3 regions of the Pelotomaculum schinkii genome follow, and region 1 is predicted to be linked to each of the others. Evidence: a T-box and tRNA genes for the amino acid it is inferred to sense, from the RefSeq annotation. Region 1 holds a T-box; the other regions hold tRNA genes.
The links. A T-box is a leader RNA that pairs with one kind of tRNA and senses whether it is charged. The one in region 1 lies ahead of leuS (leucine--tRNA ligase), so its partner is inferred to be a tRNA-Leu.
Positions count from the first base shown of each region.

Region 2: it encodes a tRNA-Leu, which carries the amino acid that the T-box ahead of leuS (leucine--tRNA ligase) is inferred to sense. The anticodon was not compared.
Region 3: it encodes a tRNA-Leu, which carries the amino acid that the T-box ahead of leuS (leucine--tRNA ligase) is inferred to sense. The anticodon was not compared.

Region 1 is NZ_QFGA01000001.1:869,174-879,645, forward strand. It holds gene Psch_RS04160 (RAD55 family ATPase) at 1-576, shown strand, start outside; gene Psch_RS04165 (V4R domain-containing protein) at 573-1,580, shown strand; gene Psch_RS04170 (hypothetical protein) at 1,577-1,876, shown strand; gene Psch_RS04175 (two-component system sensor histidine kinase NtrB) at 1,912-2,991, shown strand; gene leuS (leucine--tRNA ligase) at 3,188-5,671, opposite strand; T-box leader at 5,876-6,157, opposite strand; gene rsfS (ribosome silencing factor) at 6,234-6,590, opposite strand; gene Psch_RS04190 (RNA recognition motif domain-containing protein) at 6,711-6,965, opposite strand; gene nadD (nicotinate-nucleotide adenylyltransferase) at 7,072-7,698, opposite strand; gene proB (glutamate 5-kinase) at 7,787-8,911, opposite strand; gene obgE (GTPase ObgE) at 9,037-10,305, opposite strand; gene Psch_RS04210 (Spo0B domain-containing protein) at 10,326-10,472, opposite strand, start outside.
Region 2 is NZ_QFGA01000002.1:1,029,468-1,039,939, reverse strand. It holds gene Psch_RS15760 (recombinase family protein) at 1-1,401, shown strand, start outside; tRNA gene Psch_RS15755 (tRNA-Leu) at 1,380-1,462, opposite strand; gene Psch_RS15750 (hypothetical protein) at 1,701-2,441, shown strand; gene pssA (CDP-diacylglycerol--serine O-phosphatidyltransferase) at 2,528-3,031, opposite strand; gene Psch_RS15740 (phosphatidylserine decarboxylase family protein) at 3,045-3,719, opposite strand; gene mnmL (tRNA modification radical SAM protein MnmL/YtqA) at 3,908-4,849, shown strand; gene Psch_RS15730 (cell wall hydrolase) at 5,191-5,883, shown strand; gene Psch_RS15725 (lytic transglycosylase domain-containing protein) at 5,914-6,480, opposite strand; gene coaE (dephospho-CoA kinase) at 6,547-7,164, opposite strand; gene ytaF (sporulation membrane protein YtaF) at 7,297-7,941, opposite strand; gene mutM (DNA-formamidopyrimidine glycosylase) at 8,057-8,884, opposite strand; gene polA (DNA polymerase I) at 8,897-10,472, opposite strand, start outside.
Region 3 is NZ_QFGA01000001.1:540,722-551,193, forward strand. It holds gene Psch_RS02660 (A24 family peptidase) at 1-359, opposite strand, end outside; gene Psch_RS21345 (hypothetical protein) at 407-538, shown strand; gene Psch_RS02665 (Flp family type IVb pilin) at 961-1,140, opposite strand; gene Psch_RS02670 (Flp family type IVb pilin) at 1,188-1,352, opposite strand; gene Psch_RS02675 (response regulator) at 1,576-2,229, opposite strand; gene Psch_RS02680 (sensor histidine kinase) at 2,270-3,418, opposite strand; gene Psch_RS02685 (YitT family protein) at 3,662-4,537, shown strand; gene Psch_RS02690 (S1C family serine protease) at 4,538-5,332, opposite strand; gene Psch_RS02695 (hypothetical protein) at 5,492-5,638, opposite strand; tRNA gene Psch_RS02700 (tRNA-Leu) at 5,827-5,913, shown strand; gene Psch_RS02705 (hypothetical protein) at 6,047-6,295, shown strand; tRNA gene Psch_RS02710 (tRNA-Leu) at 6,358-6,444, shown strand; gene Psch_RS02715 (hypothetical protein) at 6,502-6,684, opposite strand; gene Psch_RS02720 (patatin-like phospholipase family protein) at 6,847-7,881, shown strand; gene Psch_RS02725 (ACT domain-containing protein) at 8,009-8,314, shown strand; gene Psch_RS02730 (PFL family protein) at 8,330-9,688, shown strand; gene Psch_RS02735 (secondary thiamine-phosphate synthase enzyme YjbQ) at 9,735-10,142, opposite strand; gene Psch_RS02740 (redox-sensing transcriptional repressor Rex) at 10,236-10,472, opposite strand, start outside.

The DNA of each region.
Region 1 (10,472 bases):
TGCGGCGATACTTGTGTCTATGTAGCCTGTGATGAGCCTCCCATGGCGATGCGCGAGCATTTACTGAACTTCAAAGTCGGCACCCCTGCTTATGAAGAAACGGGCAGGTTAATCTTTGTCGACGCCTATGAAGAAGGAGAAAGCCTGGAAAAATACGCCCTTTCGGATCTTCGCAACCTGGATAAGTATTTTGCCCTGGAAACAGAAGTACTGCGTGGCAGCGCCGGTCGCAGGGTGAGGTTGGTGGTAGACAGTTTGAGCACCCTATTTACTTCCATAGATCCCGCTGATATTTTGGATTTTCACAGGGCCCGGATTAAACATCTCCGGAAAAAAGGGATCCTGGCTATGGATATATTTGTAAGCGGGGTCCTGGAACCCAAGCTGGTAACCATCACCGGTCATCTCTATAATTTTATGCTGAAGATGAGTTTCAGCGGCAACAGGCATAATCCTGTGCGCCTATTGCAGATTGGCAAGGTAAAAAGCCAGCAATTTGTATCCACTCGCCACATATTTACAATAAGTCCTGTGTACGGCATCCTTGTGCCCGCTGATATGGGGGTGATCGTATGAAAGATGACGTAATTTCCAAGGAAATAATCAACTATTTGTATATGAGCATATGTAAGACACTCAAAAATGTTCCCTTCAGCAACCGCTATTGGGTGGAGCAGATTATGATGGGACCGGCCCGATATATCCTCGAAGAGTACGATGATGAGCTGCATTTTACATCAAAGGACCCCGTAGAGGTTTGTATAACCTTTCTCGACTTTCTGGAAAGCAAGGGTTTTTTGCTTAGTGAGGATTACCACATGGAAGAATTTAGGGATGACCTGTTGGTACATATTGAGCGTGATAAATGTATTTACCGGAAATATTGCATGCACGCCCCGGAGGAAGGGTTACTTTTTTACTGCGCGCGTGTCGGTACTTTTCAGGCGGTTTTACACAAAATCCTGGGTAAAAATTATGAAGCGACAGTTGAAACAGACCAAAGCGGAATCTGCCACGGGAAGCTGTCCCCCACAACCAGACCTAAAGAGGAGATTGTTAACCGCGATGGACACATGCTGAAAATAGCAGGCCGGCGGGCTATACTTCTATCACATCTGACCTTTGCCTCCCTGCTGACGTCGATTAAAGAACACGCCCCCCACACTTTAAAGCACGTGCTTTATGACGCCGGTTACCGGTCGGGGTCTTCCGTCGCTCTTAAAACCAAAAGTTTATACCCAGACCCGGTTGAGTGCTTACAAGCACTTTTAGATGAAATTAAAAATCTTGGGTTGGGTTATGTAGAACTGGTTTCCTTCAAACCCTCCCATGGCCGTGCCAGGTTAAGGTGTTATGATTCTATCCAGGCGTTCATAGCAAAAGAGCACGGCTCCCTTTACCGGACTCCGCAGGTGAATTGCGACTTCTTGAGAGGGATATTTGCATCTTTTGTCAGCATCATACTGGATAAAGAAATCATTTGCGAAGAGATGGACTGCCAATCAATAGGGGGAGATTACTGCGAGTTCCTGGCCATGCCCCTTCCAAAGAACCTGTTGGATAAAGGAGGAGCACCGTGACAGGAGGATTGACTGATGAATTTGATCAAGTCCTACAAAGTATCATAAGGATTGAACTGTTAACCTTTTTTCAGGCAAATCCGCATACACGAGATACAGTTGGCGGTTTGGCCCTTCGTTTGCACCGCTCTCAACACCAGGTTGAGCTGGCGCTTAATACACTTTGCGCCATTGGCATTCTGGAAATAGGCGGAACAAAAAAGGTCAATATTTATTACCTGAGCAATAGCAACATGGTCAGCGTCTATTTCCAGGAACAATGCGAGAAATATGGCATTGAGCCGCACTTAAGGTAACTTATGGTGTTTACGGTTGTGGAGGTGTGCTCATTTTGTTGGAATTAGCAGAAGAATGGTCCCGCTTGGCTTTAGATCACCTGCCTGTAGGATTATTAGTAATTAACCGTCACAGGAAAATTCGCATTTTTAACCAGACCCTGTCAAGGTTTCTCGGACTAAAGAGTGAAAAAGTCCTGGGCCGGCCATTGCTGGAACTTATGGACGATCGGGGAACTGAATTTAACATATTGCTGCAGACCCTTATTACAGGTAAAGAGTTTCAAAATGTTAAGCCCCAAGCCGTGACTACAGTCTCCTGTTGTGTTGCCTGTCTGGTAAACACCTACCCGGTCAGGAACAGGACCGGTATAACGGTGGGCGCTATGGCCGTGTTTTCACCGGCAGCACGCCTGCAAGAGATGGAAAACGCAGTTGTTAAAGCCGAAAAGCTGGCTATCCTGGGACAGATGGCGGCTGGAATGGTGCATGAAATAAGAAACCCGCTCACAGCAGTCGGCTGTTTTTTGCAATTATTGCATAAGTGTTTAAAGGGAAATCCCAAAGAAGAATATATACCCATAATGCTGGCCGAACTAAACCATGCTAACAGGCTTATTTCAGAGTTTTTGCAGTTTGCCAAGCCCGGTTATTCCAGACCTGGCAGGTGTTCTATAGTTGAAATAATAAAAGATGTGGTTTTGCTTGTGGAAAGTGAAGCGCTGTCTCGCCAATTTAACATAGAGGTAGACCTTGATGTTAATATTCCAAAAATCATTGTTGACAGTGGTCAACTAAAACAAGTTTTCATAAATATTATAAAAAATGCCTTTGACGCCCTCTCCGAAGGTGGAAAAATTTTTGTACAAACCACATGGAACGAACTTGAAGGTTTTGTGCAAATTTCTTTCAGGGATACCGGCGTGGGGATCGATAAGGAAACTCTAGAAAATATGTTCAACCCGTTTTTTACTACCAAGGAAAGCGGTACCGGCCTGGGCATGTTTACAAGCAAAAAAATTATTGACAACCACGGAGGCCGGATTGAAATACAGAGCGAACCTGGTAAAGGGACCACAGTAACAGTGTTGCTGCCCGTTGAGCAACAACATGCATATACTAGAACAGGTATTTAAAGTAGCGTTATGGGCTTAGGATTATTAGTCGTGAGACGTGAGACGTGGGACGTGGGTATATTCTGCATTCCTGTAGGGTCGAGAAAATGAATTCGCACCCACATTTATAAACAGTTTGCAATTTATAAGCATAGCGGGGGTTGCCATCATGGCGCCACCCGCTCGGCTACATGGCTAAAAACACTATTATCAGTACTTACTTCACCACAATGTTGACCAGTTTGCCGGGAACCGGGATGACTTTAATGATTTGCTTACCCTCTGTCAGTTTCAGCACCCTCGGATCCTGTATTACTTTTTCCTGCATCTGCGCCGCGCCAATCCCGGCCGGTACCAGCATGCGGTCACGGACTTTGCCGTTGATCTGCACGACGATGGTGACTTCATCCTCCACTAGCGCCGCCTGGTCGAAGGAAGGCCAGGGCTGCCGGTGGATGCTGCCGGTATGACCGGTCTCCTCCCACAATTCTTCAGTTATATGCGGGGCGAAGGGCGCCAAGAGGAGCAGCAGGCTTTCCACTGCCTCTCTTATTACTGCCGGATCACGGTCAGTTTCGGGTAGTTCCTTGTACTGGTAAAGAGCGTTGACCATCTCCATTACTGCACTAACGGCGGTATTAAAATTAAACCTGGCGCTGATGTCCTCCGTCACTTTCTTGATGGTGGCGTGGGTAACTCTCCGCATCGACCGGTTTAGGCCAACGAGTCCACTGGACGGACGCTTTGGCGCGGTTTTCAGGGTAGACGCCAGTGAAGCCACCAGACGCCAGACTCTTTTGAGGAAACGGAAACAGCCCTCCACCCCCTGGTCGCTCCATTCCAGGTCGCGCTCCGGAGGCGCCGCGAAGAGAATGAACAGCCTGGCGGTATCAGCCCCGTAACGGGCCACAATATCCTCCGGGCTCACCACATTGCCCTTGGATTTGGACATCTTGGTCCCGTCTTTTAGAACCATCCCCTGCGTAAGCAGGTTGGTAAACGGCTCCTGATTGCTAATCAGTTTCAAGTCATAGAGCACTTTGGTGAAGAAACGCGAGTATAAAAGGTGCAGGATGGCGTGTTCCACCCCGCCGATATACTGGTCTACCGGCAGCCAGTAGTCCACCTTGGCTTTATCCCAGGGCCCGTCAATATCTCTCGGGCTGGTGTAACGGTAGTAGTACCAGGAAGAGCACATAAAGGTGTCCATAGTATCGGTTTCTCTGATCGCCGCCCCGCCGCATGAGGGGCAAGCGGTGTTGACAAAATCAGGGCAGTCAGCCAGCGGCGACCTGCCGGTGGGTTTAAACTCCACGTCCATGGGCAGCAGCACCGGCAGGTCAGTCTCTGGTACCGGAACAACCCCGCAACGTTCACAATATATGATCGGAATTGGCGCGCCCCAGTAGCGCTGGCGGGAAATCAGCCAGTCCCTCAGACGATAATTGACCCGGAACTTACCATTACCCATACCTGCAAGTTCGCTGGTGATTTCTTTCATGGCGCGAGTATTGGGCAGTCCGTTAAAGCGACCGGAGTTGACCAGTAAGCCTTCCCCATCATAGGCTGATTCCATGGTCGCCGCATCCAGCTCAATGCCCTCCGGCTGGATCACCACACGGACTGGGTAGCCGTACTTACGGGCAAATTCAAAGTCACGCTGGTCGTGGGCAGGCACGCCCATGACACAGCCTGTGCCGTATTCCAGCAGGACGTAGTTGGCAATCAGTACCGGAACTTTTTCCCCATTCAGGGGGTTGATACAATATGCCCCGGTCTGCAAACCAACCTTTTCTACCTCGTTCGAAGTACGGTCGATTTCGCTCAAGTTCCGCACCTTGCGGATAAACTCTTTGATCTCCGCTTCCCGCTCTGAGCCTGCAATCAGCTTTTCCACCAACGGGTGTTCCGGCGCCAGGACCATGTAAGTTACCCCAAAAATGGTATCCGGCCGTGTTGTGTAGACTGTGATGACCCCGTCGAGTCCGTCCAGCTTAAAATCTATCTCCGCGCCCTCGCTGCGACCGATCCAGTGCTCCTGCATGGTCTTGACCTTATCAGGCCAGCCCGGCAGGAGTTCCAGGTCTTGCAGCAGGCGCTCCGCATAGTCGGTAATCTTAAAAAACCACTGCGCCAGTTCCTTTTTTTCCACAGGGGTATTGCAACGCTCACAACCCCCGTCCTTGACCTGTTCGTTGGCCAACACCGTGGCGCAGGCAGGGCACCAGTTGACGGCAGCTTCCTTTTTGTAAGCCAGTCCGTTTTTAAAAAGCTGGAGAAAAAGCCACTGCGTCCACTTGTAGTACCCGGGATGGCAGGTTGCAACTTCCCGGTTCCAGTCGTAGCTGATTCCCATCTGCTTTAACTGGGCCCGCATGTTGTCGATATTAGCAAAAGTCCAGTCGGCCGGATGGATGCCGCCGTGTTTGATCGCCGCATTCTCAGCCGGCAGGCCGAAGGCGTCCCAACCCATCGGATGAAGGACGTGCAAGCCCTGCATCGTTTTAAACCGGGCTACCACATCGCCGATGGAGTAGTTCCTGACATGGCCCATATGTAGTTTGCCGGACGGGTACGGAAACATTTCAAGGCAGTAATACTTGGGACGATCCGAATAATCGGGGATTTCATATGTTCCCTCTTCTGCCCAGCGGGTCTGCCATTTGGCTTCAACTTCTGAAAAATTATATTTGTCGTTAATAGGACATCCCCCTAATAGCAAAAGTGCGCGCTACTGGATTAAAGCGGGCAAAAGCCCGCCTTCCCCCAAAAATTCTATCACAAAATCTGTAAATCCTCAAGTTTCTATCATAATTGATAGTGTTTTCGTAAAAAAATGCGGGCGTATTCATTCGCATACGACATCATAGAAAAGCAGAATAAATAAAAAAACCCTCTTCATCCCAACAGGGACGAGAGGTTTTTCCCGCGGTACCACCCTTTTTGGCAAAGCAACCTGTAGCCAACCACCATCAGAACAACATTTCCTTTTTTGAGGAAACCGGCTCGATGACGTTAAGCCCCCGCGTCTTTACCCGCTTCACGCGATAACGGCGCGTCCGGCACGGAGTACTGCTTCCCCCGTGCGGCTCCTGGGCGAGTTCGCCAGCCTGACCCACCGCCTTGCACCATCCGGCGGCTCTCTGAATAAGTTGCGCTGCCTACTGCTCCCTATCATTGCCTTTCTAGTTAAACTGAGACTTATTGTAAGATACCCAAAACTTCTGTCAACATATAACTAACTATAATTAGCAGCCAGCTGTTTAAATATTTACCGGAACCCCTACCACCGGCGCGTCTCCCCAAAGGCGCTCAAGATTGTAGAACTGGCGAACAGCATCCTGAAAGATATGGACTACAACATCACCGAAGTCCAAAAGTACCCATTCACCTTCCCTGAAGCCCTCCCGGCGCTGGGCGGTGACCCCTTCTCTTTCCATTTTTTCCAGAATGTTCTCTGCGATGGCCTGCACCTGGGTCTTGGACCTGCCGCTGCAGATGATAAAATAATCAGCAATAACAGTGATTTTCCTGATATCAAGTACGGTCACGTCCCAAGATTTTTTTTCTTCCGCCGCCAGCACAGCAATATTCACCATTGCCTGTGGACTTAATAACAACGTCACTCCTCCTTGTTGGTGGGGGTATCTTCCAATACACCATAGTATTCTACTACGACAGGAAGTTTCCTGCTTCAATAAAAGGTTAAGAAAAAACCTCCTCTTGGGAGGTTTCTATTTCTACTGGTCGTCTCTTGCCTTGGCTTCATTGACGGTAATTACCCGCCCGCTTAGCTCAGTCCCGTTCATTGCTGCGATCATGGTCTCTGCATCTTCATCCCGGACTTCAACAAAGCCAAACCCGCGGGAGCGACCGGACTCACGATCAGTAATAACGCGACTGCTCAACACTTCACCGTGCGCAGAAAAAGCGTCAGCAAGATCTTCAGCTTTTGTCGCCCAAGGTAAATTGCCTACATATAGGGTTCGCGCCATTGACTAATCACCTCTTTCCCTTTAAGAAACTGTTTTTAATGAAGCTATTATTTGCAAAAGGGAATAACCTAATGCAATCTTAACCAGTCAAAGATTTTTCCATATTTCAATCCAGGTAAATATTATTGCTCGTTATATACGTCTCAACTGGTTCGGGAAGAAGGTACTTAATCGGCTTTCCCTTGCGTACGCGCTGCCGTATATCGGTGGAAGATATGGCCAGGGCAGGTACTTCCATGTAAAAAATATTATTTTTAAGACCCTGCGGCAAGGCTCCTATTTTCTTCCATATCTCTCCCTGTTTATAACCAGGCCGGGTGGCTGCTATAAATCGACAAATTGATAAGAGTCTTTCGACCTTTTTCCAGTTAAGTATTTCCGCAACTGCATCGGCCCCAGTTATAAAAAAAATCTGGGCGCCAGGATAAAGGCGGGATATCTCCTGAACGGTATCAATAGTGTAGGTCGGGCCTGGACGCTCTATTTCGATAGGCGACTCTTCGAAAAATGGATTCGTGGCCACGGCCAGTCTGGTCATCTCATACCGGCGCCAGGCTTGAGTTCGTTTAAAATTTGGCTTATGAGGGGGCTGACCGGCCGGGATGAAAATGACCTTTTCCAGATCGTATTCATACCTGGCGCCCTCCGCGGTCACCAGATGCCCATAATGAATGGGATCAAAGGTGCCCCCCATAATGCCAAGCCGGGATATTTGTTTTGGCTCTTTACTCATAAAGCAATTGTAACGTCTGATCTGGAGAAAAGCAAGTAAAATGTAGAAACAACTTACATGTTAGACTCGTTAACCATATATATGAATATTACAGTTCCAGAGCCAGGTTGTTCCGGTGAATAACTTCATCAAAATCCTTGTGCCCCAGGATGCGTGCTATGTCCCTGGTCTGCGCCCCTTTAATCCGTTCAATATCTTCCGAGGAGTAGGAAACGATGCCCCTGGCTATCTCTGTGCCGTCCGGTCCGGCGATAACTACCGTGTTGCCTATATCAAAAGAGCCTTCCACTCTGGTTATGCCGGATGGCAGCAGGCTTTTACCCTGTTTAGCCAGCGCCCGGGCGGCTCCCTCATCAACGAATATCTTACCGCAAATTGAGGAACTGAAAGCTATCCAACGCTTTTTGTTTTCCATTTTATTGGCGCAAGGCCAAAAAACGGTACCCACCGCCTCTCCCTCAATAACCCGACGGATGATATTTTTTTCCTCCATATTGGTTATAACCGTGACAGTACCGGAATGCATGGCAATCCTGGCGGCCTGAATTTTGGTAGCCATCCCGCCGGTTCCCAGTTTGGAGCCTGCGCCACCGGACAAGGCCTCAATTTCAGGAGTCATTTCCGTTACGTCCCGGATCAGTTGGGCGCTTTTCTCTTTGCGCGGATCCGCAGTAAAAAGTCCATCTATGTCAGACAGCAAAACCAGTAGTTCGGCGTCGATCAGGGTGGCCACCAGGGCCGACAGGTTATCGTTATCACCCAGCTTGATCTCATCCACCGCCACTGTATCGTTCTCGTTGATGACGGGGATGACCCCGAACTGGAGCATCGCGTGCAGGGAGTTCCTGGCGTTTAAAAAGCGCTTGCGGTCGGAAAAATCCTCGCGGGTTAACAGTACTTGACCCACGGTGACCCCGTACTCGGCAAACAGCTTTTCATAAATATGCATCAGGACACCCTGACCAACTGCGGCGGCCGCCTGTTTCTCCGGGATGGTCCTGGGGCGCCCCGGCAGGCCGAGCTTGCCTGCTCCCGTTCCGATGGCCCCCGAAGTGACCAAAATTATTTCTTTGCCCATATTATAGAGGTCCGCCAACTGCCTGACCAGGCTTTCAATCTTAAAAAGGTTGGGCTTGCCGGTGGCATGAGCAACAGAACTGGTGCCCACTTTAACCACGATCCGCTTGAAAACCTGAAAATTACGTTTACCCATGCACTACACCCGTATCATTCAAAATTAACCTGGAAAAAGTATACCATACCCATATTCACGAACAAAGTTCAAAAACCTAAAGGAAGCAAGGGGGCGGACAGAAAATTGCTCGAAAAGGCGCCGGCTCATTCGACATATTCAAATTCAAAATCTCCGATTTTAACCGTGTCGCCCTCTTTTATGCCGGCCTCCTTAAGGGCGTCATCGATACCCATGCGCTTGAAGATCCACTGCAGGCGCTCGACCGCCTCATCGTTTTCCAGGTCGGTCATGGCCACGTGGCGTTTGATTTCCTTGCCGCCTACCAGAAAGATCCCTTCCTCACGTGATATGCTGAAACGCGGTTCGGCACGGTGGACGACATGCTCCGCCGTTTCTTCCTCAGGGGGAGTTATACCGGGAAGGTCTTCCAGCAGCGCGGCTACTTTGTAAATTAAAGGGCCAAGCCCGCTGCCGGTCGCCGCCGAGATGGGAAAGATCTCATAGTCATTGCCATAGGCTTCCTTAAGCCTTGTCAAGTTTTCCGCAGCTTCAGGCAGGTCCATTTTATTGGCGACAATAACCTGTGGCCTGGACCCGATCACAGGATTGTACAAGATTAGTTCGCGGTTGGTTACCTTAAAATCCTCCACCGGATCCCGTCCCTCGCTACCCGCGGTATCCAGCACATGGATCAAGAGCCTGGTGCGTTCCACGTGACGCAGAAACTCATGTCCCAGGCCGGCGCCTGCGTGAGCGCCTTTTATAAGGCCCGGAATGTCGGCCATAACAAAACTGCGCCCGTCATCGACCCGTACCACACCCAGGTTGGGCGTAACCGTGGTAAAGGGGTAGTTGGCTATCTTCGGTTTAGCTGCGGATACCTGCGAAATCAGAGTTGATTTACCCGCGTTGGGGAAGCCCACCAAACCAACATCCGCCAGAAGCTTGAGTTCCAGACTGAGCCAGCGTTCCTCACCCGGCTCGCCTTTTTCCGCCAGTTTGGGAGCCTTGTTGTTGGGAGTGGCGAAGTGGGCGTTGCCCCTGCCACCGCGACCGCCGCGGGCTACTACCACCTGCTGGCCATTTCTGACCAGGTCCGCGATCAATTCGCCCGTGTCATCATCCCTGATTACCGTTCCGACCGGCAACCTGACCACCAGGTCGTCAGCAGAAAGCCCGTACCTGTTTTTGCCTTCGCCGTGCTTGCCCCGTTGTGCCTTATAGTGGCGCTTGTAACGGAAGTCCACCAGGGTGCGCAGTCCTTCATCGGCCTGGAACACAATATCCCCGCCCCGGCCCCCGTCACCGCCCCACGGGCCGCCTTCCGGTACGTATTTTTCCCGCCGCATGGCGACACAGCCGTTTCCTCCGTCGCCGCCCTTGACAAAAATCCTTGCTTTATCAAAAAACATGTATATCACCCGTTCATATTTTAACCAATTTTATTAAGCCCTTGACGGGGCAATGTAAAAAAGATCTCAATGCCGTTATTGGCCACGGCCAGATTCAATCTCCCCCCATACGGGCTGAGAAGTTCCCCGGCCGGTATAAGCGCGGTCTCGAAACGGCTGAGATCAGC
Region 2 (10,472 bases), on a different contig from region 1:
CGCAGAAAACGGAAAGCGAATATCTTAAAAGCTGGTCTTGAGGAACATGGTATCCAGGTTATTTCAGTAACAAGCCCGTATGACCCGAATACGATTCAAGGGAAATGGATGGAGTCAATAGATGAAACCAGATCAGAAACTGAAAGTCTTGCAACTTCATTACATGTTTTGGAAAAAATGAAAGGAAATATTGCAATGCGCGATCCGGAAACAGGGTGGTGTTTTAAAAACGGCGGTCGTGCACCAGCAGGTTTTCGAAATATCCGAGTAGAGCGCGGAGTTGATCATCGAGGATTCCCAATTTATAAACAACTATGGGAGGTTGACGATGAATGGGGGCCGCTGTTAAAAACTATTGTGTTGGAGTGTAAAATAAAAAAGCGAATGTCACATAAAGCAATAGTTGAATATTTGAACTCCCAGGGAGTGAAAAGTCCTGAGGGAAGGCCAATTTGCGTAAGTTTTATTAGTGAGTTGTTTAGAGAGGACAGGCTGCTTCAGACTGCCGGCTATGCCTTCTGGAATCGTGAAGATAGACAGGCCAAGGGTACACGTTTTAAAGATAAAGACGAATGGGTAAAAGTTGCAAATGCACACCCTGCTATTATTACTGAGGAAGAAGCATTATTAGCTCGGAAATTGTGTGGAAGAAAACAAAGAAGTAAAACTCCGCCCCGCTTACATGACAGCCCCTGGCTATTCACCGGTAAAAATTATGATGGGGAGGACTTCTTTGTTTGCCTAGCTTGTGGAGGAAGAATGGCGAGCTATATACAAGGGGGGCGACACGCTAACAAGTACCGCTGTGGTACAATAACCTATCAAGGAAGAGAGGCTTGCCAGGATGTAAGGGTGGATAAGATTTGGCTTGAAACTGAAGTAATTAAGCAAATTAGGTTAAGGTTTTCTCCTGAAGCATTAGAATCACTGGTAGAAAAGATATCGGCTGCAATTGACGCTGAAACCAAAGAGTACCGGCAGGCCGCTAAAAAAATTGAAAAGGTTATTATTGAGAAACAAGCTGAAATTAAAAATCTTATTGCAGCTGTTGCATCAGGAGAAAACATCGAGCTCTATAATGATGCCATTAAACAGAGAAAAGTAGAAATCAGCGAGATGGAAAAACAAAAAGAAAAGCAGGCTCTGTCCAAGCCAGCTTTAGAAAAAATAGACACTATTCGATTAAGGGATTACGTCCAAAGTTTAGATCAGGTCTTAGCACATGGAACTAACCGAGAGCGTAGGGAGTTTATACGTACATTTATTCGCCGAATGGAATTTGATCCAGAAGCTTCTCGTATCACCATCCACTGGTACGCAGACCCAATTCAGGTTCATGAGACAGAAATTTTAACATCCAACAATGTGCGGTTTTTAACTGGTGTCGGAGGCGGGACTTGAACCCGCACGGTCACCCACACGCCCCTCAAACGTGCGCGTCTGCCTATTCCGCCACTCCGACATGTTTACTGGAAGCCTTAATGAGAGGGAACTACCTGTACTCGCAAAGGTTATTATACCAGACAGATATTCTTTAAGCAAGTGAAAGTCTTGCCTTTTTGATAAACTCCCTCTTTTAATAACCAATCTAGGTGTTGTAATTTGATAGAATTTAAGTTATTCTAATTTTATCAAATGATTAAATAAAACAACCTATTACTGGCGGCGGAGGCGCTGTTTTTTTATGGGGGGAGAAAAAATTGTATCCACAGACCCATATCTGCTTTGCTGAATGGATTACCAGAACAAAGGGGGACCCCGTTACGCTGGGCAGTATTCTGCCTGATATACTTAGCGGGGGTCTTTTTGATCACTATGAGTCGCACAGCAAGGGGGAGGAAATATATAGTTTTCTTAAGAAGCACAACACTCTTCTAGACTTTGGAAAGGCGCTTTTAACCCACGGGTTTGTGCCCAAAGGGCTCGACTACTACGGGGATGAGAAATACCTGGATTTTGAAAAGGGTTACTGTTTTGAAAAGGCCAAGCCGTTTATTTTAGAGACTGTGGAGGCCTGCAATATTCCGCTGTCCATGGGCTGGTGGAAGGCGCATAATATTGTCGAAATGGGTATTGAGCTGCTGGTCAGTTCGCGTGATTTTTACAGCGAACGATTTAAGAGCGCCTTTGCCAACCGTGTTTTAATATCCGAAGTTAACGAGATGTTACACGACCTTTGGAAACGTAATGACATAAAATTACCTTACAGGGTTGAAAAGTTTGCCGGGCTAATTGAACAAGATAAGGCCGACGCAGAGTCCCTGGCCGAAAAATACAGGCTTCAAATGTTCTTTAAACACAAAGTGGAAATAGACACCAAAAAGGTGGCGCTCCTCATTGAAAAAGCTGCGGCAAGCGTAGATAATGAGCTGGACGAGTTCTTCAGTACGACCGGGAATCTGGTCAAGAATAATATTACAAGCTTTATCCAGAGGGCCTAATAAAGAAAAACCTAAAGAAAGATAAAAGCGCCTGGACCACATCCAGGCGCTTTTGCGATAATTGTTAATATATGTACCTAAATGATTTAGATTTTGGGAATGCGAATGCTGCTTACCATCAGGAGCGCCAAAATGATGCTGAGAATTAACACCGCAGGAGTGCTGGGTACCAAGAGCACCAGTATAGACAGTATAGCGCCGGCAGCAGTGATAGGGACACCCAGAAAAAAGGTTGTCGACTGTGTTACGTTAAATCTGGCCAGTCGCAGGGCGCCGCACAGTGTGAAGAGCAAAAAGCAAAGCAACCCCGGGGTGCTAAGGTGGTGCGCCAGCGCACTGCTGTAGAGCAGAGCGGCGGGGGCCACACCGAAGGAAACCAGATCGGCTAGAGAATCAAACTCCTTGCCAAAATTCGATACAGCGTTGCAGCGGCGGGCTAAAATCCCGTCAACCCGGTCCAAAACGGCGGCCAGTACAATAAGGACAACGCTTAACTGGAAGTTGTAGTTTATTACAGAGGTGATGGCAGATACGCCGAGCAGTAAATTAGCGGCTGTACATAAGTTTGGCATTATCTCCATCCTGCTCATATGTTCACCCCCATCATTTATTATCGTCTAAGCCGGGCGGGAGCATTCCCAGGGCACTTTCTCCAGCCTTGACCTTATCACCTTTTTTGACATATAAATCAGAGCCGGTAGGAATGAATATTTCAGTACCCGAGCCAAATTTTATGATACCAATTAATTCTCCAACTGCCAACCTTTTCCCTTCGTCCGCCCAGCACTTAATACGGCGGGCGATGAACCCGGTAATCTGGCAGACCAGCACTTTAAAATCGCCGCTTTCTATGCCTATAAAATTCTTCTCATTTATATCTGAGGCGTGGCTTTTAAAGGCCGGGATAAACTTGCCCGGTCGATAGTACCTGTACCTTACCTCACCTTGCAAGGGGGAGCGGTTGAGGTGAACATTTAGAATAGATAGAAAGATGCTGATGCGTATAGCAGGACCCTGGATAAACCTGTCTTCAATCACCTCGTCAATCTCCATAATCACGCCGTCCGCCGGAGAAAGAATACAGTTCTTGTCGTCAGGGACATTCCTTTTAGGATTACGGAAAAAGAATAAAACAAAGACGATCAGAACTACCGGTACAACTGCCAGGGTTGGAAATATAAGGTAAAACACTGCTGCCAGCACGCTGAGGGCAACAATATAATGCCAGCACAGCTTTAGGGTTAAAGCGAAACGGGACAGCATATTTTCATTAACCACTCAGCCACTTTTCCCCTTTACCTAAATAAAAGATTTTGCCGCTCAAAAATAATCTTAGTCTATAATAACCTGTGAGGCAAAGCATTGCAAGATTAAAGCTGTCTTCCACAGACTGGAAAGGCTGGATTTTCCAAACTATTATCCACGTGGTAATATAAATTTATATTTCAATTAAGGTGGGGGAGCCAATGGGGAAAAACCGCTACAACCTGTATTCAGAACACCTGGTCAAGAAATTTGGAGAAAAGGTATACAAACTCCCGGTCAACCTGCCTGGGACCTGCCCCAATCGTGACGGAAAAGTCGGTTGGGGCGGGTGCATCTTTTGCGATGAAGATGGTTCAGGGTTCGAGTGTTTGTCCAATGATCTGGCAGTAGGACAGCAGGTGGCCATGAATAAAGCGTTCTTTCGCAAACGATACAATGCCGGAAAATTTATTGTTTACTTTCAGGCATTCACCAATACATACCTGCCGTTTGACCGCTTCAAGGCAAATATTCTGGACGCTTTGGACCAGGACGTGGTGGGCATATCCGTCTCAACCAGGCCTGACTGTGTAAACGACAGTTACCTGGATTTTTTGTATGCGGTAAAGGAAGACCATGGTGTGGATATCAATATTGAGCTTGGCCTGCAGACGGTTAACTATCGCACCCTGGCCAGGGTCAACCGGGGACATACCCTGGCGGAGTTTATCGATGCCGTACTGAGGATCAAAAAACACGGGTTTGCTGCCTGTGCGCACCTGATCCTGAATCTGCCCTGGGACGAACTGGCCGACACTGTGGAAAACGCTAAAATCCTTTCCGCCCTCGGTGTGGAATATGTAAAACTACATTCCCTGTATGTGGTGCGGGGAACAGCGCTTGGTGACATGTTCGAGCGCGGAGAGTTTGAGGTTATATCATTGCAGGATTATGTGGAAAGGGTGGGGGAATTTTTGGCCTACCTGGAGCCGTCCGTTGTAATCCAGCGACTGGTTGGCCGCGGCCCCAAGGACAGCCTTCTATTCAGCAACTGGGGCGTCAGTTGGTGGCTGGTAAAACAGCGTATTGAGGAGTATTTGGAGCAGAAGGATATTTACCAGGGGAAGAAATTCGATTACCTTAATGGAAAAGCGCTGAGATGAACTAACTTTGCTTTTTAATCTCACATTATATTGGTCTTAACCAGTTATGATGAAGTGTTATTTAATCACACTTGCTCTGTCCAGCAGTTTAAGGGATTTATACTGTATTCCTTTGAGGTCTTGTGCGAATGAATTCGCACCTACATATTTTTTGTATTTGATTGAATTAGAAAGAACAAATGAATTCTATCTTAAGTTCTTTAGTTGATGTTTTCAAAGTTGCTTGAAAAACAGTCTATCAGCTGTAATTTTAATTTGTCTCAAATATTACCTTTGACTATCATAAATCCTTAGGTTATACTCATAAAGTCCCCGGGAAAATGAAAATGGGGTGATATGATATGAAGATATCCAAGCTAATGAACCATATCAGGTTGGATTTAATGAGATTGTTGAAGGTTTGCAAGCGTATTAAACTTGAACAGCTTAAGATAGTAATAGGCAAGCTTTGCAGACAATATGACCAAACTAAGATGGGTATATGCCTGGCAGCATGTGTAATGTTGCTTCCGGCCGCTCTGTTGCTGCATCAGGGAGCAGCCCTTCAGAAAATCATGAAACCGGTTAAAGAGGAGCAGCAGATTATTTCTGCGCCGCCGGAAGAGCTGTCCGGGGACGTGCAGCAACCGGCGCAAGCCGGCCGGAGCGGGGTTCCCGAAACCTCCAGAGGCGGCCAGGTGGACCGCGCCAGTGTCAACCTGTTGGCCCAGGTTATCGAGGGTGAGGCTGCCGACGAACCGTATCAGGGCAAGGTAGCGGTAGGCGCTGTTATCTTGAACCGGACCGAAAGCGGTGAGTTTCCACACACTATCCCGGGGGTTATCTATGAACGAGACGCTTTCGAGTCGGTCAGCAACGGCCAGTTCCAGAGGCCCTTGAGCCGGGACTCGATGAATGCTGCAATTGAAGCCTTAAACGGCAGTGATCCCACCGGCGGGGCCCTTTACTTCTGGAACCCGGCCAAGTCCAGCAGCCAGTGGGTATGGTCCCGGCCAATCGTGACCCAAATCGGCAGGCACGTGTTTGCCCGCTGAGCGTGCGGTAGGGAGGCTAAATAAGCCTCCCTACTTGTATAAGTAGCTGTAGAGCCGGTAATAAAGTAAAACCTTTTTCACATAGTGTCTGGTTTCAGGAAAAGGGATCTGGGAAATGGAGGCTTCGGGGTTAATCAGGGTCTTTCCTGCAAGCCAGTCTTTGACATTCCCGCGCCCTCCGTTATAAGCCGCGAGAATCAGAACGGTACTGCCGTCGAACTCTTTGCCCAGGTCGGAAAGATACCAGGTCCCGAGCTTGATGTTGGTTTCCGGGTCGAAAAGAAATTCGCTGTCAAATGCAGATTCACCCGTCTGGCTGGCTGCCCAGAGGCCGGTCTCGGGCATAATTTGCATCAGTCCCCTGGCTCCCCGCACCGAAACCGCTTTGCTGTTGAAGTTGCTTTCAGCTTTAATCACAGCCGCAATCAGCGCAGGGTCCACATTGTAGACCTTGCCGTAAAAGGTTATGGTGTCATGATAAGGGAGCGGGTTAAAAAAACGGACGATGCTGTCAAAGTTGAGTATTGCCAGCAGTAAGAGAAAAATAAGGAGTATTCTGCGTTGCATCTTCTTCTTGTTGATCCTTTTGCGAGACACTGCCGACAAACATATCACTCCGCTTAGATTTTTGAGCTTATATAATGTTTATATGCTGCGCTTACCCTAGAGATGTTTTTTTTGGAATTCATCCCAGTTATGTTCCACTTGTTTTCTCGTGGCTGAAAAATCACCGCTGTTATCTATGACTCTTTTGGCGTACTTTAGCTTAACGGCCTGAGGAAGCTGTGCGTCCATCCGGCTGCGGGCTTCCTGGTCGGTCAGGTCGTCTCTTTCAACCAGCCGCTCGACCTGCTTGTCCTCGTCAACTTTTACCACCCATACCTCATCAACATCCCGGTCCAGTCCCACTTCAATCAGCAGGGGGGCCTCGATGACCAGTACCCCGGCAGGAGAAGAGGCATGCGGGTCCTGCCTGAAACAGGTGATGACACGGTCGATTGCCTCCTTAATGCGGGGGTGGGTGATCTGGTTTAGGCGGGCCCTGGCCCGGGGATCGGCAAAAACAATTGAACCCATTTTTTTACGGTCCAGCGAACCAGCCGGGTCCAGGATGTCAGGCCCAAATTCTCTTGTCAATTCTGCCAGGGCCGGGGCGCCGGGCAGCACAACTTCCCGTGCGACCTGGTCGGCGTCGACAACTTTCGCCCCTAAATCACGCAGAAGGCGGGCCACACTGCTTTTCCCGCTCCCAATGTTTCCTGTAAGCCCGATAACCGGCATGACAACCTCCCTAAATCTTCCCTTTTTATTTCTTCTTCGACTATTATTGTTCCTCCAAGAATATTTACAACCCCGAAAATAACGTTGCAGATTTGCTGGTTTTGATTCTCTACCGTGGCGCCGCTCCAAGGCTCAGCAGATTTTTAGAAGTCCCAGCAGAATCAGGATGCAGCCCGGCAGGGCGGTGAGCTGCCGTTCCAGCAGGCTGGCTCTGTTGCTGCGGCCGGCGGCTATTCCGAGGCAGGCCAATAAGAAATACCCGAGACCCACGGCCGGCGCGGTGATCAGCATGGAAAAACCAAGCAGGGAAACGGCACACCCGGCTACAAAGGCGTCCATCGCCAGTGCGGTCCCCAGGATGAGCGCCTCGCGCGGGGAGATCACCCCGGAACTGTCAAAGTCAGCCCGGGCCGGTTCCTTGAGGATCTGGATGACCAGGCCGAAGGGGCGGAGCCTTATTTCAACGCTTTTGGCTGAGGGGTGTTCAGGAGAAAGGCGACTTTTTAACTGTTTCTTCCATAGGGTTTGAAATAGTATCCAAAAGCCAATCAAAAGGAGCAAGGCGCTCCCCAGACGGTAAGCCAGGGGAGCCGGAATGTTTGCCGCCAGAAGCCGACCGGCGGCCATTGATATGGCGATTGAGAGCATGGAAACCAGGCTGATAATTAAAAGCGACAGAGGTGGAACTTTTATCGCTTTTACCCCGTAAGTGAGACCGGTGCTAAAGGAGTCAACATTCAGCGCCAGGGCAAAAAGGATATATAAAGGTATTTCCAATGTTCTTTGCCTCCTGCCAAAAGGGTTCATTCCCTTTTAATCTATGGAGGCTTGGAGCAGTTGGTTACTGACATCTTCGAAGGATTCCCCGGTTTGGAATATAGCCAACGAAAGACTAAATTTTTTGGCAGAAGGGACAGTAGTAGGAGCTGCGGCCGCCCACCTTTTTCCTGACGATGGGCCTGTTGCAGTGGGGACAGGGTTCACCCTCCCGGCTGTAGACCCGCAGCAGTTCCTGGTAGCCGCCGGCCCGGCCGTTGCCGTCAATAAAGTCCCGCACTGTGGTACCCCGGTTTTCGATGCCTTCCTGGAGCACCTCCTGGATAGCATGATAGAGGTGGGCGATTTCGCGGGGGGTTAATGTTGTGCAGAGGCGTTCCGGATTGATCCTGGCGCGGTGCAGCGCTTCATCGGTATAGATGTTGCCCAGTCCCGCGATAAAGGTTTGGTCAAGCAGCAGTGGCTTAATCCGGGCATGCCGGCGGCGCAGCTCTTTTTTTAAGTAATCCCTGGTGAAACGGTCGTCCAGGGGCTCAACACCCAAGTCCTTGAATCCGGCCAGTTCTTCCAGGGAAGGCACGGGGACCATCCACAGCCTTCCAAATTGGCGGGTATCACAAAAGCGGAGCTGGCAACCGTTGCTCAGCGTAAAGATAACATGGGTGTGCTTGGCTACAGGCGCTTCTTTTTCTGAATAAGTAAGCCTGCCGGTCATGCGCAGGTGTACCAGGAGGGTGTATTTTTCGCTGAGGTGTAAAAGCAGGTATTTGCCGCGCCTGTTGATCTTTATTATTTTTTTATCCAGGATAATTTCTTTGAACTGATCAGGGTCCGGGGTTTTGATAACCTTGGGCATCAGTATCTGGACAGCAGTAAACTTGAGCCCCGCAAGTTTGGGCTCAAGTGTCCGCCTGACGGTTTCCACTTCGGGAAGTTCCGGCATTATGTCATCTCCTTAGACCCTTTTTACGTCGTACCAGTTTGGCCCTATTTTAATATCGACGGTGAGCGGTACGTCCAAGACCAGGGCATTTTCCATGCAGTGCCTGACCAGCTCCTTCAGCCCGTCTATTTCTCCTGCTGGAGCGTCAAAAATAAGCTCATCGTGCACCTGGAGGAGCATTTTTGCTGTGAAGCCATGTTCGCCCAGCTCGCGGTGGATATTGACCATGGCCAGCTTGATGATATCCGCGGCGCTGCCCTGGATAGGGGTGTTCATGGCCGTCCTCTCACCGAAATTACGCAGAGTGCGGTTGGGGCTGAAGAGGTCGGGCAAGTAGCGGCGCCTGTTTAAAAGAGTGGTAACATAACCCTTTTCCCGCGCTTCGCGGATCACCCGCTCGATGTAGTTCTTAACTCCGGCATAACGGGCAAAATAGCTGTCAATATACCGTCTGGCCTCCTGGCGGGATACCTTGATGTCCCTGCTCAGGCCGAAATCGCTCAGGCCGTAGACGATACCGAAATTAACGGCTTTGGCCCGGCTGCGCATCTCCCGCGTCACGTCCTCCGGGGAGACGTCAAAGACCTCCGCGGCAGTCCTGGTGTGGATATCTTCCCCGTTATTGAAGGCATTAATCAGCACCGGGTCACCGCTTACATGAGCCAGTATGCGCAGCTCAATCTGCGAGTAGTCTGCAGTCAAAAGCAGGTTCTCCGGCTTGGAGGCAGTAAAAGCCCTGCGGATCAGGCGTCCTGCCTCCAGACGGATCGGTATATTCTGCAAATTAGGCTCTGAACTGGACAACCGCCCGGTCGCGGTAACCGTCTGGTGAAAAGTAGTGTGCAGGCGGCCGGTTTTAGGGTTGGTCAGAGCTGCCAGCCCGTCGGTGTAGGTTGACTTCAACTTTACCAGCTGGCGGTACTCCAAAATTTTGGCTACCACCTCGTGGGCCATGGCTAGTTCCTCCAATACCTCTGCATCGGTAGAATAACCGGTCTTGGTTTTTTTACCCGCAGGGAGCTTCAAATCCTCAAACAGGACTTTGCCCAGCTGTTTGGGTGAGTTGATATTAAATTCCTGGCCGGCCAGCCGGTAAATGGCGCCCGCCAGATTGTCAATCAAGCTGCCCAAATCTCTTGACATTTCTTCCAGCTTGCTTTTATTTACCGTGATCCCTTCGATTTCCATGCTGGCCAGGATTGCAACCAGAGGCATCTCCACGTCATAGAAAAGCCGGTCTTGTTCCTGGAGCTTCAGCTTATTGTCCAGCACCTCAACCAATTGCAGGATGCAATGCGCCCTGGCAGGGAGCTGGTCCTTGCCCCTGGGCAGTACCTCGCTCAAATGTTCCAAAGAGACATCCTCAAGTTCGCGGTTGGGGTTAGCCGGGTTGAGCAGGTACGCAGCGATCATGGTGTCGAAAGCCAGGTGCTTGAAGCCGATGCCGCTGCGCTGCAGCAGCCAGATGGTTTCCTTGCCGTTATGGCAGTATTTTTTGACGTTGGGGTCCTCGCAAACAACCTTCAAGGCCTCCATAGCTTTCGAGTTAAAATTGTCCGGGCTGGTTGCGGCTGTATTGGAAAACAAA
Region 3 (10,472 bases), 330 kb from region 1:
ATAGACAGCATCTTTTTTTGTTTTATCAAATAGACTGCCGACATGACCCCACCCACGATAGCGCCTGCGAGAAAAGCGATTACCACAAACTCAGGCCCCTTTAAAACCCCGATAATACCCAATAGTTTTACATCTCCCGCACCTATACCGCCCATCGCGAAAGGGATGACCAGCAGGGCAATCCCCAAAAGCAAGCCCTGGACCGACCACCAGCCCAGGTCCAACCCACCGGTCAGAAGGTAGTAGAGCAAGGCCGAAACACAGGCGGGCAGAAGAACAAAATTATAAATTTTTCTTGCGGTAATGTCTGTATATACGCAGACTGCCAATACAACAAATAAAACAATCTCAATAAACATGTTTAATTCCTTATGTGTAACTTTTCAGTGAACCCGGCGGTGGAAGCATGGCGTTATCAACGCTCACTCCAGTGCTCCGCGCCGGCAGCACCACGGCTCGCTTCGGACCGAACAAGTGCCTGGCTGAGTGCATCTTCCAAACTTTTAATCAGGGCAAACTGTCTTTACGTTTGCGCTAAAATCCAAATTCTTTGACGGCACTTGCCCGATTTAAAGCGTGCAGCTTTGACTTAAAAGTCCTTTTCGTAACAGATAGAGGAAACCTGAAGGATAAATTTACGGACTTTTAAGTCGCTGCACTTATGGCGCTGCAAAGGCGGCGGTAGACTGGTTATAAAAGGAGCCTATTAACCTCTAAGATACTGATACTCATATACGCCACTTTGGTAGACCGCTGGTTTCGCGCCGCAAGTTCGGTTACCCTCAGCTTCGCCGGGTGCTGCTAACGGCTAGGCTGCGTCGTTCGCTAATGATAACACCATGCTTTCACCTGGTTGACTGAATATATACCCTTATGTATTTAGAGTATGGCCCTACTCAAGGAAGCTCAAGTAGGGCCGATAATAAGACTATTAATGCTGGTACTGCGATTCGATATGAATTATTCTGTTGTTTCTGGTGTTAGTTCACCATTGACCTCTGTTAATTTGTCCCTAATACCCTCGCCCAACGTCGTCAGGGCAGCGACAACAATAACGGCAACCAGGGCGAGAATCAACCCGTATTCAGCCATCCCCTGACCGCTTTCTTCAACCATCAGCTTCTTAAAAACATTGATCACTATCCTACACCACCTTTCTTTTGAGATTTTTAACTCAATTTGCCTGGCTAATTGAGACAATCGGTTGTTTTGTTATACGCACCAATGATTCCCTCCGGCAGGACTTTGAGCCCCGCTATAACTACTAACGCTACCAGCATCAGGATAAATGCGTATTCCACTAACCCCTGGCCTGTTTCTTCCCTGAAAAATTTCCCAACCAGGTTCGTCATATCCTTTATCCTTCCTTTCCCTGCTGGCTTGATGAGATAATCTTACCACCTGTCTGTTGTTATGACATGATTCTCCAGTCTCATTTTATAAACGTCAAAATCCAGCTTTTTTGGGGACATAGGTCCTATACTTTGACAATAATTTCACTCATAAACTACAAAAACCCACGTTTGCCGCGGGCTTTAAGTTCATGTTAGGAATGAGGTTATTGACGCTTACCGATTAGAGCTTGACCAGTCTGTTTTTTACTGCATGGATGGCTGCCTGGGTCCGGTCCTCTACCCCCAGTTTTTGAAATATGTTGGTCAGGTGGTTCTTTACTGTTTTCTCGCTGATAAATAATTTCTTGGCAATGGCACGGTTGTTTTCCCCGTGCGCAACCAGTCTCAACACATCGAATTCACGCCTGGTCAGTCTCTCTGACGAGGTCCCAAGTTGGTTTTGAGATGACAGCCGGGCATATTCATTAAACATTTTGGCCGTCATGGACGGAGTGATAAATGACTCTCCTCTGGCCACCCCCAGAATGGTTTGGATTAAAACGCTGGGGCTGATATCTTTTAAAATATAGCCGGACACTCCCGCCTTGATCAATTCAAAAAGGTATTCCTCCTGGTCATGGATAGTCAAGGCAATTATACCGATCTCAGGTTTCTCATTTTTAATCGCCCGGGTAGCTTCAATTCCGTTGGTAACCGGCATATTGATATCCATCAGAATCACGTCCGGCTGCATTCGGAAAGCCTGTTCAACGGCCTGAGCGCCATTTTCGGCCTCACCCACAACTTTGATGACCTCTTCGGTCGATAAAATTTTGGTTAACCCTTCTCTAACCAGAGCATGATCGTCGACGATCAACACCTTTACTTTCTCCATAGAACCGGTTTCCCCCCAAATAACGAAGTTATGACAAGCATTAATAGTCTGTAGGGACCGAAACACATAATGCCGTACCATTACCGGGAGAAGAGGTGATACTCATCTCTCCTTTTAAAAGCTGCACTCTCTCCCTTATGCCAACCAGACCGTATCCCTCAGCGGACCGCTCTACCATCACCTTATCCTGCTCAAAGCCGAGACCGTCATCCTTGATATGTATATTTATCTTGTTCTCAAGCACTTCTACCTTAACCAGAGCATTGTTAGCCTGGGCATGCTTTCTAATGTTGGTTACCGCTTCCTGCACAATTCTGAACAAAGCTACCTCGACAGAAGTGTCCAGTCGTCTCGGCTGCCCAAAGAAAAGAAATTCTATTGGGTGTTCGTTCTGCAGCCTGCAGTCGCTGAGGTATCTTTTTATAGCGGGAACCAACCCCAGGTCGTCCAAGACCATGGGCCTTAAGTCAAAAATGATTTTTCTGACGTCCATGAGGCTCATGCGGACCAGTTCCTGTAAAGCGACCAGCTCTTCCCTGACTTTAGCCGGGTCCAGGTCCAGAAGTTTCAGGCAATACTCCGCCCTCATTACAATATTGGCCATGGATTGAGCCGGGCTGTCGTGAATTTCCCGCGCCAGCCGCTTACGTTCTTCTTCCTGGGCTTTGATGATGCTCAGGGCAAGGTGCTGCGCTTGCCGGTACTCGCCAATTTTCGAACTGAGGTCATTCAGCCCACTACCCAGAAAACTGTAAACAACACCGACCTGAGCGATTATTTTTTCAGCCCGCGCTACAGTCTCCCGAAACTGTTGCAAGCTCTTTTCAATTTGAGCGCATTGCTGCTCTAAAGCCTTTTCTTTCTCACCCAGCTTGAATATTTCCAATTGGAGGTTATAAGTATGGTCATAAACGTTTTTAATAACCTCGTCGGTATACTTGTTAAAATTTTTCTTAATTTCCATCAAACGCAGAGTGGCTTTTTTCCCTTTATAGGATAAATCATCCACCTGCGCCCGAACTTCCAAAAGTTCCTTTTTAACCCTGGTTAACTCTTCTGTCAGCCTGGCAAACTCCAGGCGTGAGTTTTCCAAGACATTGTATACCTGAATTTTCCTGCGATCAAGCGCATCCAGCGTATCCTTAAATATTTGATTGAGAATCCGGTCGAGTGCATTAATGTCTAACATTAGTCGGACCTCTTTACCTTTTCGATAGATATTCGATAAACTCTGGATTAATCATTCCTTTATACGAAAGATTTTGCAACCTTATTTATATATTTTTTAATAGTGCAAGTAAATAGTACAAAAGGCCCAAGTTATGTAGGACCTTAAAAAGGGCTCGTGGCTGCCCGATCGGGGTTAAAGGAGATGGCCATAATATTTTATAATTAATTGATTGAGTTAGAGGATGGTGCTATAATTTCACCCATGAAGAGAAAAACAAGGGTAAAACTGGCCAGGCTCAGCAGAGCCGGGAAAAAAGTCTCAATAAGGCTGGCGGGCATTGCCACCGGCGCCGCCTTAATTGCAATTTCGATCAACGCCTTTATTATCCCCTACGGGCTGCTGTCGGGGGGAGTGTCGGGCCTGTCCCTGATGATCAATTATCTTACCGGCTTTCCTGTCTACCTTGGTATTTTTCTCATAAATCTACCTATTTTTATCTGGGGTCTGAAGGAACTTGACCACAAGTTTATCATTTACAGCGCCGCAGGAACAATCGTGCTCATTCTCGTCCTGCCTCTATCCAGACCATACATACCTGTATACGGGCTTGACCTGTTCCTGGCCTCCCTTTTCTCCGGCATTGTCACAGGTCTGGGCAGCGGCATCGTATTAAAATATGGAGCCTCCACCGGAGGAACCGATATCATATCTATGATCGCGAAAAAAAAGAAGAACATTTCCGTTGGGGCTACTTCCTTCTATTGCAACATCGCGGTGTTGCTCCCCTCACTGTATTTTTTCGACCTGAAGATTGCCATGTATACCGCCATCAGCATGTGGGTTGGGGGGAAAGTTATCGACACGGTTATAGAAGGGTTTAACCACAACAAGTCAGTCATGATCATCTCAGATAAAAGCTCTGAAATTGCTGACCGCATCATGCATGAAATGCGCCGGGGGGTAACCTACCTGGAGGGTCAGGGAGCATATTCAGGACAACCAAAGCTAGTGATTAGCTGTGTCGTCAGTCATTATGAAATCCCCAGGGTCAAAGAAATCGTGCATTCAATTGATAAAAAGGCTTTCATCTATATCACCGAAACGGTAGAGGTAAAAGGTAGAGGTTTCACCTGGTAACTAACCGGTTAAGCTCAACACCTCAATAATTGGAATAGCCAGGCCTATAACCTTCTCCTTACCGTTCTCGGTACGATGCATAGTGCCAAAGACCACCCCGACCACTTGACCGTTCCGGTTGTAGACCGGGCTTCCGCTGTTTCCCGCATAAATAGGGGCGTCAATGGTGAATACCTGCTCTGCTTTGCCCCTAACAATCAGGTACTCTTGCACCGTGCCTTCAACAACAATATTGTTGAGTGAAAGCGGGTTGCCAACTACCCTGATCCTGTCACCTGGCTGGGGCGCGCACCGTGCATCCAGGGCAACCACCGGCAACTCGGCGCCGTCGAGGTTTATTACCGCCAGGTCATATTCCGACCTGCCGGACCAGTTAACGGCTTTGAAAACTCTGCCGTCAGGGAATTCCACCACCACGTTTAGCGCGTCCTCAACCACGTGGTGATTGGTGACAATTACCCCCTGCGGGTTGATATTAAACCCAGTACCGCGCTTCTGCTCCACTGTGATAGAGGAACCATTTTTACGTGCCACCACCTGGACCTGCACCACAGCCTGCATCATTTCATTATCTATATCTTTTTTCAGGTGAAGCGATTCGGTAATTAGCTCAGCTAACGGAGCGTTCCCGAATGACTGGAGGGATGTGGCAGCAACAAGACCGATAAAAGCCAAAAGCGTTATTAGTGCAGCAAACCTAAAAAGAGCCGGCCGGCCGGCAGTATTTTCTTCACCGTCAGTATTTTCCTCTGCATAGCCATCTTCAAGCCCATAGTAATCTTCTTCCCTGTCCATGGTACACACGCTCCGGGAGCAAATTTGGGAGGCCAAGGTTATCATATCCGGAAAACGTCAAATAGTCCAGTTGCTGTCGATATGTTAACAAATATTAATAGCATAAAATCAAACAGGGCTCGACCGGATAGCCAAACCCCGTTTTGATATGCTAAATTTTTATACGCTGGGCCTGTCAGGGGGGGTCAACTTCCACCTTTTCTTGGAGTTGGCCGCCTTGCCCATATCCCATGTTTCCTTATAGCCCATTGTTGCAGTCGACGGGACTTTACATCCCTTTAAAACACCTTTCACCCTTTTGCCCATAAGCGCCTCCCTTTCTTTAAGTTAAAGGTTGCCCCTGAACGGCAAATGAAATGCGCCGTTTTAAAGTGAATTAATGACACAGGTTAAAGTCAAATCCCTTAATTTACAGACTTCATGGCTGTTGACAGGTCATTAATAATTATGCTATAGTATCTATGCGGTTTTCGCCGGAATAAATTTAATTGTATGCGGCAGTGGCGGAATTGGCAGACGCGCAAGATTCAGGTTCTTGTGCCCGTAAGGGTGTGAAGGTTCAAGTCCTTTCTGCCGCACCAATATTTTTTTCAGGGTTAGAACACTTACACAGGGTTCTAGCCTTTTTGTTGTCACCCTCTAATATTGCCGATATTTAAAATTTACGCCCAATCAAAATTATGGTACAATTACCTTAAAAAAGGAGAGTGAACGATGAAACTCTATTGGCTTTGCGAATATGCTCAAAAAGGTGAATTTAAAGTAGCTAAAGATACCGATGATTTATTTCAAAAAAAAAGTGAAGAGATTAACAAGGAATTTTCCTGGGTTAAAGATAATTTTGAGTGCACAGAAATTTGTGAAGTCGATGGATATAAGATTGTGTTGGAAAAAATTAACAAATCAACTGACGGGTTGGAAGGCAAAGTCTGGATTGAAGAAATTCAAGAAACTTTTAAATAAATTATAAACCTCCCCAAGTAAATATTCAGAAATACTTACTTCAAAAATTCACAGCTCTACATGCGGCAGTGGCGGAATTGGCAGACGCGCAAGATTCAGGTTCTTGTGTCCGTAAGGATGTGAAGGTTCAAGTCCTTTCTGCCGCACCAATTAAAATCAAGGCTTCCGGGTTCGGGGGGCTTTTTATTTTATTGTTGCGGCAACTATCACCTCATGAAAGCCCGGACCAGATGTGCGGCAAAGTAGGTCACAGCAGCCAGGCAAAGCCAGAAACCCGCCAATATCTCCAGCTCCCCGTCCTCCCTCTCCAACCAATCCAATAACCGGTCGATCAACACGAAGTCCGTATAACACGCATACTCTTCTTTAATTCTCATAACTCTATCCATCAAGACGCCCCCTTGTCGTACATATGTTTGTTATCATACTACATCAGAACACGTGTTCTGTCAACAATAAAACACAAGCATTAGCCCGATTAAAGTAAGTTAAATATAATTGTCACCTTTTTCAACACGGCTCAATAATATTTTTCGGAGGGGGTGATAATTTTGAAGAAAAAGGCTGATGCAATTTTTGAAGGTGGCGGCGTTAAAGCCTTCGGTATGCTAGGCGCTCTTTTTGAAGCCGAGAGGCGGGGTTACCAGTGGGTAAACGTGGCTGGCTCTTCTGCCGGCGCAATCATCGCAGCCCTGGTTGCGGCGGGGTATTCGGCGCTTGAAATTAAAGAGCAGATCTGGAAACTTGATTTCAGATACTTAAAGGATGTTGACTGGGTGGGACGAATACCCATTATCGGTCATGCGCTTAACCTGTGGTTCAAGCACGGTCTTTACGTGGGAAATCACCTGGAAAGCCTGATCCGGGGATTATTGGCCGCAAAAGGGATTGTCACATTTAAAGACCTTGTCCAGAAAGAGTATGACAGCGATCCTATCCGCCACTACAAACTTGTTGTTACCGCCACAGATGTCACCAGGCGCAAGCTGTTAAGGCTGCCCTACGATTTCATAGACTACGGTATTGATCCTGACAGCATGGAAGTATGCAAGGCAGTAAGGATGAGTTCCTCACTTCCCTTCTTTTTTGAACCCTGCCGCATTGTTTCCAGCAGTTTGAAAAATAGACAGAAACTAAACTATTTAATTGATGGTGGAGTACTCAGCAATTTTCCAGTCTGGGTATTCGACGACGATGATGTCCCCGCCTGGCCGACTTTTGGCTTTAAAATTGTGGAGGAAGATCAAACCGAACCCTCGCGCATCAACAACCCCTTCGACCTTTTCAAAGCCATACTTTCAACTATGCTGGAAGCTCATGACAAAATCCATGAGTCGAACCTCAAAAGCAGCCTCCGCACCATTTCAATACCCTCGCTTGGGATTAAGACTACTGATTTTGACACCATCAACAAGGAAAAGGATGCGTTATTCGAGGCCGGAGTACAAGCGGCGGTAGGTTTCTTCGAGGGCTGGAACTTTGAAGCTTTCAAACTCCAGTGTTGCAATTATCCACGTCTTCACACACTACCCAACTTGCAGCTTTTGCATAATAAGCCTGCGTCAGGCGCCCGTAAAAAGGTTTGACTTTTAGATCAGCCAAGGTTAAGATTATTTTATATTTCCCCATATTTCGTGGGAATATCGCATACTCTATATGCGTAAGCAAAGCTGGCCGCCAGCTTTAATTTTTTTGTTAAAGGGGAGAACTATGATGCTTGCGGAGCTTAAGAAGACTGAATCAAAGGGGAACCGGGTCATAGTTACCGTCGTGGGGCCGGACTGCGTGGGCATTATCGCCGGAGTGGCCCAGGTACTCGCGTCAAACGGCATTAATATTCTGGACATCAGCCAGACCATTTTGCAGGAATTTCTGGTGATGGTCATGGTTGCGGATATGTCCGGCAGCCCTGTGGACTTGAGCACCTTAAAGGAAAGATTGGCCGCAAAGGGACTTGAACTGGGTGTGAGGATCGATGCTCAGCACGAAGATGTCTTCAAATTCATGCACAGGATTTAGCCGGGGGGGAATAAGATGCTCACCTTACAGGAGATAATGGAAACTATCAAGATGGTGCAGGAGGAAAACCTTGATATCCGCACGATTACCATGGGTATCAGTCTGCGGGACTGTGCCGGACCGGACTCCCGCCAGACGAGGACCAAAATTTATGACAAAATCACGAGACTGGCCGGCCAACTGGTCAAAACCGGGGAGCAGATAGAGCGCGAATACGGCCTGCCCATTGTCAACAAGAGGATCTCGGTGACACCCATGGCCCTGGTCGCCGAAAGCAGCGTAAAGGGTGATATGGTTGACTTCGCCAGGACCATGGACGATGCTGCCGCCGCTGTCGGGGTCAATTTTATCGGCGGCTATTCCGCGCTGGTGCATAAAGGGTTTACCGGAGCCGACCACCGCCTGATCGACAGTATCCCTGAAGCGCTGGACGTCACAACCAGGGTTTGCTCCTCCGTAAATGTGGCGACAACTCATGCCGGAATAAATATGGACGCGGTATACCGCATGGGCCAGGTTATAAAAAAAACCGCAGAGCTTACGGCTGACCGGGACGGGCTGGGATGCGCCAAGCTGGTTGTTTTTGCCAATGTGCCGGAGGACAACCCTTTTATGGCGGGGGCCTTTCACGGTATCGGCGAGCCGGAGTGCGTCATCAACGTCGGTGTAAGCGGTCCCGGTGTAGTAAAAAAGGCGGTTGAAACTGTTAAGGGAGCAGACTTTGGAGTGCTGGCCGAAACTATCAAGAAAACCGCTTTCAAGATTACCAGGATGGGTGAGTTGGTAGGGCGAACCGCCGCAGAAAGACTTGGGGTTCCCTTTGGCATTGTCGACATATCGCTGGCTCCCACCCCGGCGATCGGGGACAGCGTTGCCGAGATCCTGGAAGCAATGGGCATTGAAATATGCGGTACGCACGGGACCACGGCCGCGCTGGCCCTCTTGAATGACGCTGTTAAAAAAGGCGGCGCCATGGCCTCATCCTACGTTGGAGGCCTTTCAGGGGCTTTCATTCCTCTTAGCGAAGACGCCGGCATGATCCGTGCCGCCGAGGCTGGCGCTCTTACTCTGGAAAAGCTTGAGGCTATGACTTGTGTATGCTCGGTCGGGTTGGATATGATCGCCGTACCAGGTGATACACCGGCAGAGACAATCGCCGCGATTATTGCAGATGAAGCAGCCATAGGCATGATTAACAAAAAAACCACCGCTGTACGGATGATTCCCGCGGTGGGTAAAAAAGTGGGCGATTACGTCGAATACGGCGGCTTGCTGGGCAGTGCCCCGGTGATTCCTGTAAAGCCGTTTTCACCCGCTGATTTCGTGCGGCGTGGCGGTAGAATACCCGCCCCTATCCAAGGCTTGACCAACTAAGCTGCCGACAATAGAAATTACGGCTTTTGATATGGATATGGTCAGGCTACTCCTGAACCATTTTGACCATAACCTTCCTCCGTCTGGGACCGTCGAATTCGCAAAAATACACACCCTGCCAGGTCCCCAACTGGAGCTTTCCGCCGCTGATAAACAGAACAAGGCTAACCCCCACCAGCGACGATTTGATATGGGCGGCCGAGTTGCCTTCACTATGCCTGTAGCCGTCATCAAAGGGTACCAGCTTGTTAAGTTCCATCAGCATGTCGGCCGCCACCGTGGGGTCGGCATTTTCATTTATAGTAAGGCCGGCCGTGGTATGCGGAACATAGAGCAGGCAGGTACCTTCCGCTACTCCGCTCTGGGCAACCAGCCGGCCGACCGCTGAGGTAATATCCAGTAATTGCGTCCGTTCACGGGTGTTGACGTCCAGTGTATAGGTTCTTGAACTCATACCCTCTTGCCCCTTTGCGTTAAAGCCGGTAACCCCGGTGCAACGTTTCCTAAATCCCTTTATGATTCAAATTATTCATGTTATAACCAGGGACTAAGAATCTCTTATGCCCAGGTTAAAGGTTAGTATCTCCAGGTTAACGGAAAGGTCAACATTCCTATACACAATGTGCTCAGGCACATTAAGTGAAACGGGAGCAAAATTGAGGATTGCGTGCAACCTGTTTTTTACCATTAAATCGGCAACATCCTGGGCTGATTTGGGGGGAACAGCAATTATTCCGATACGTACCTTATGCTTATTGATAATATCCGGCATCTTCTCCGGCGG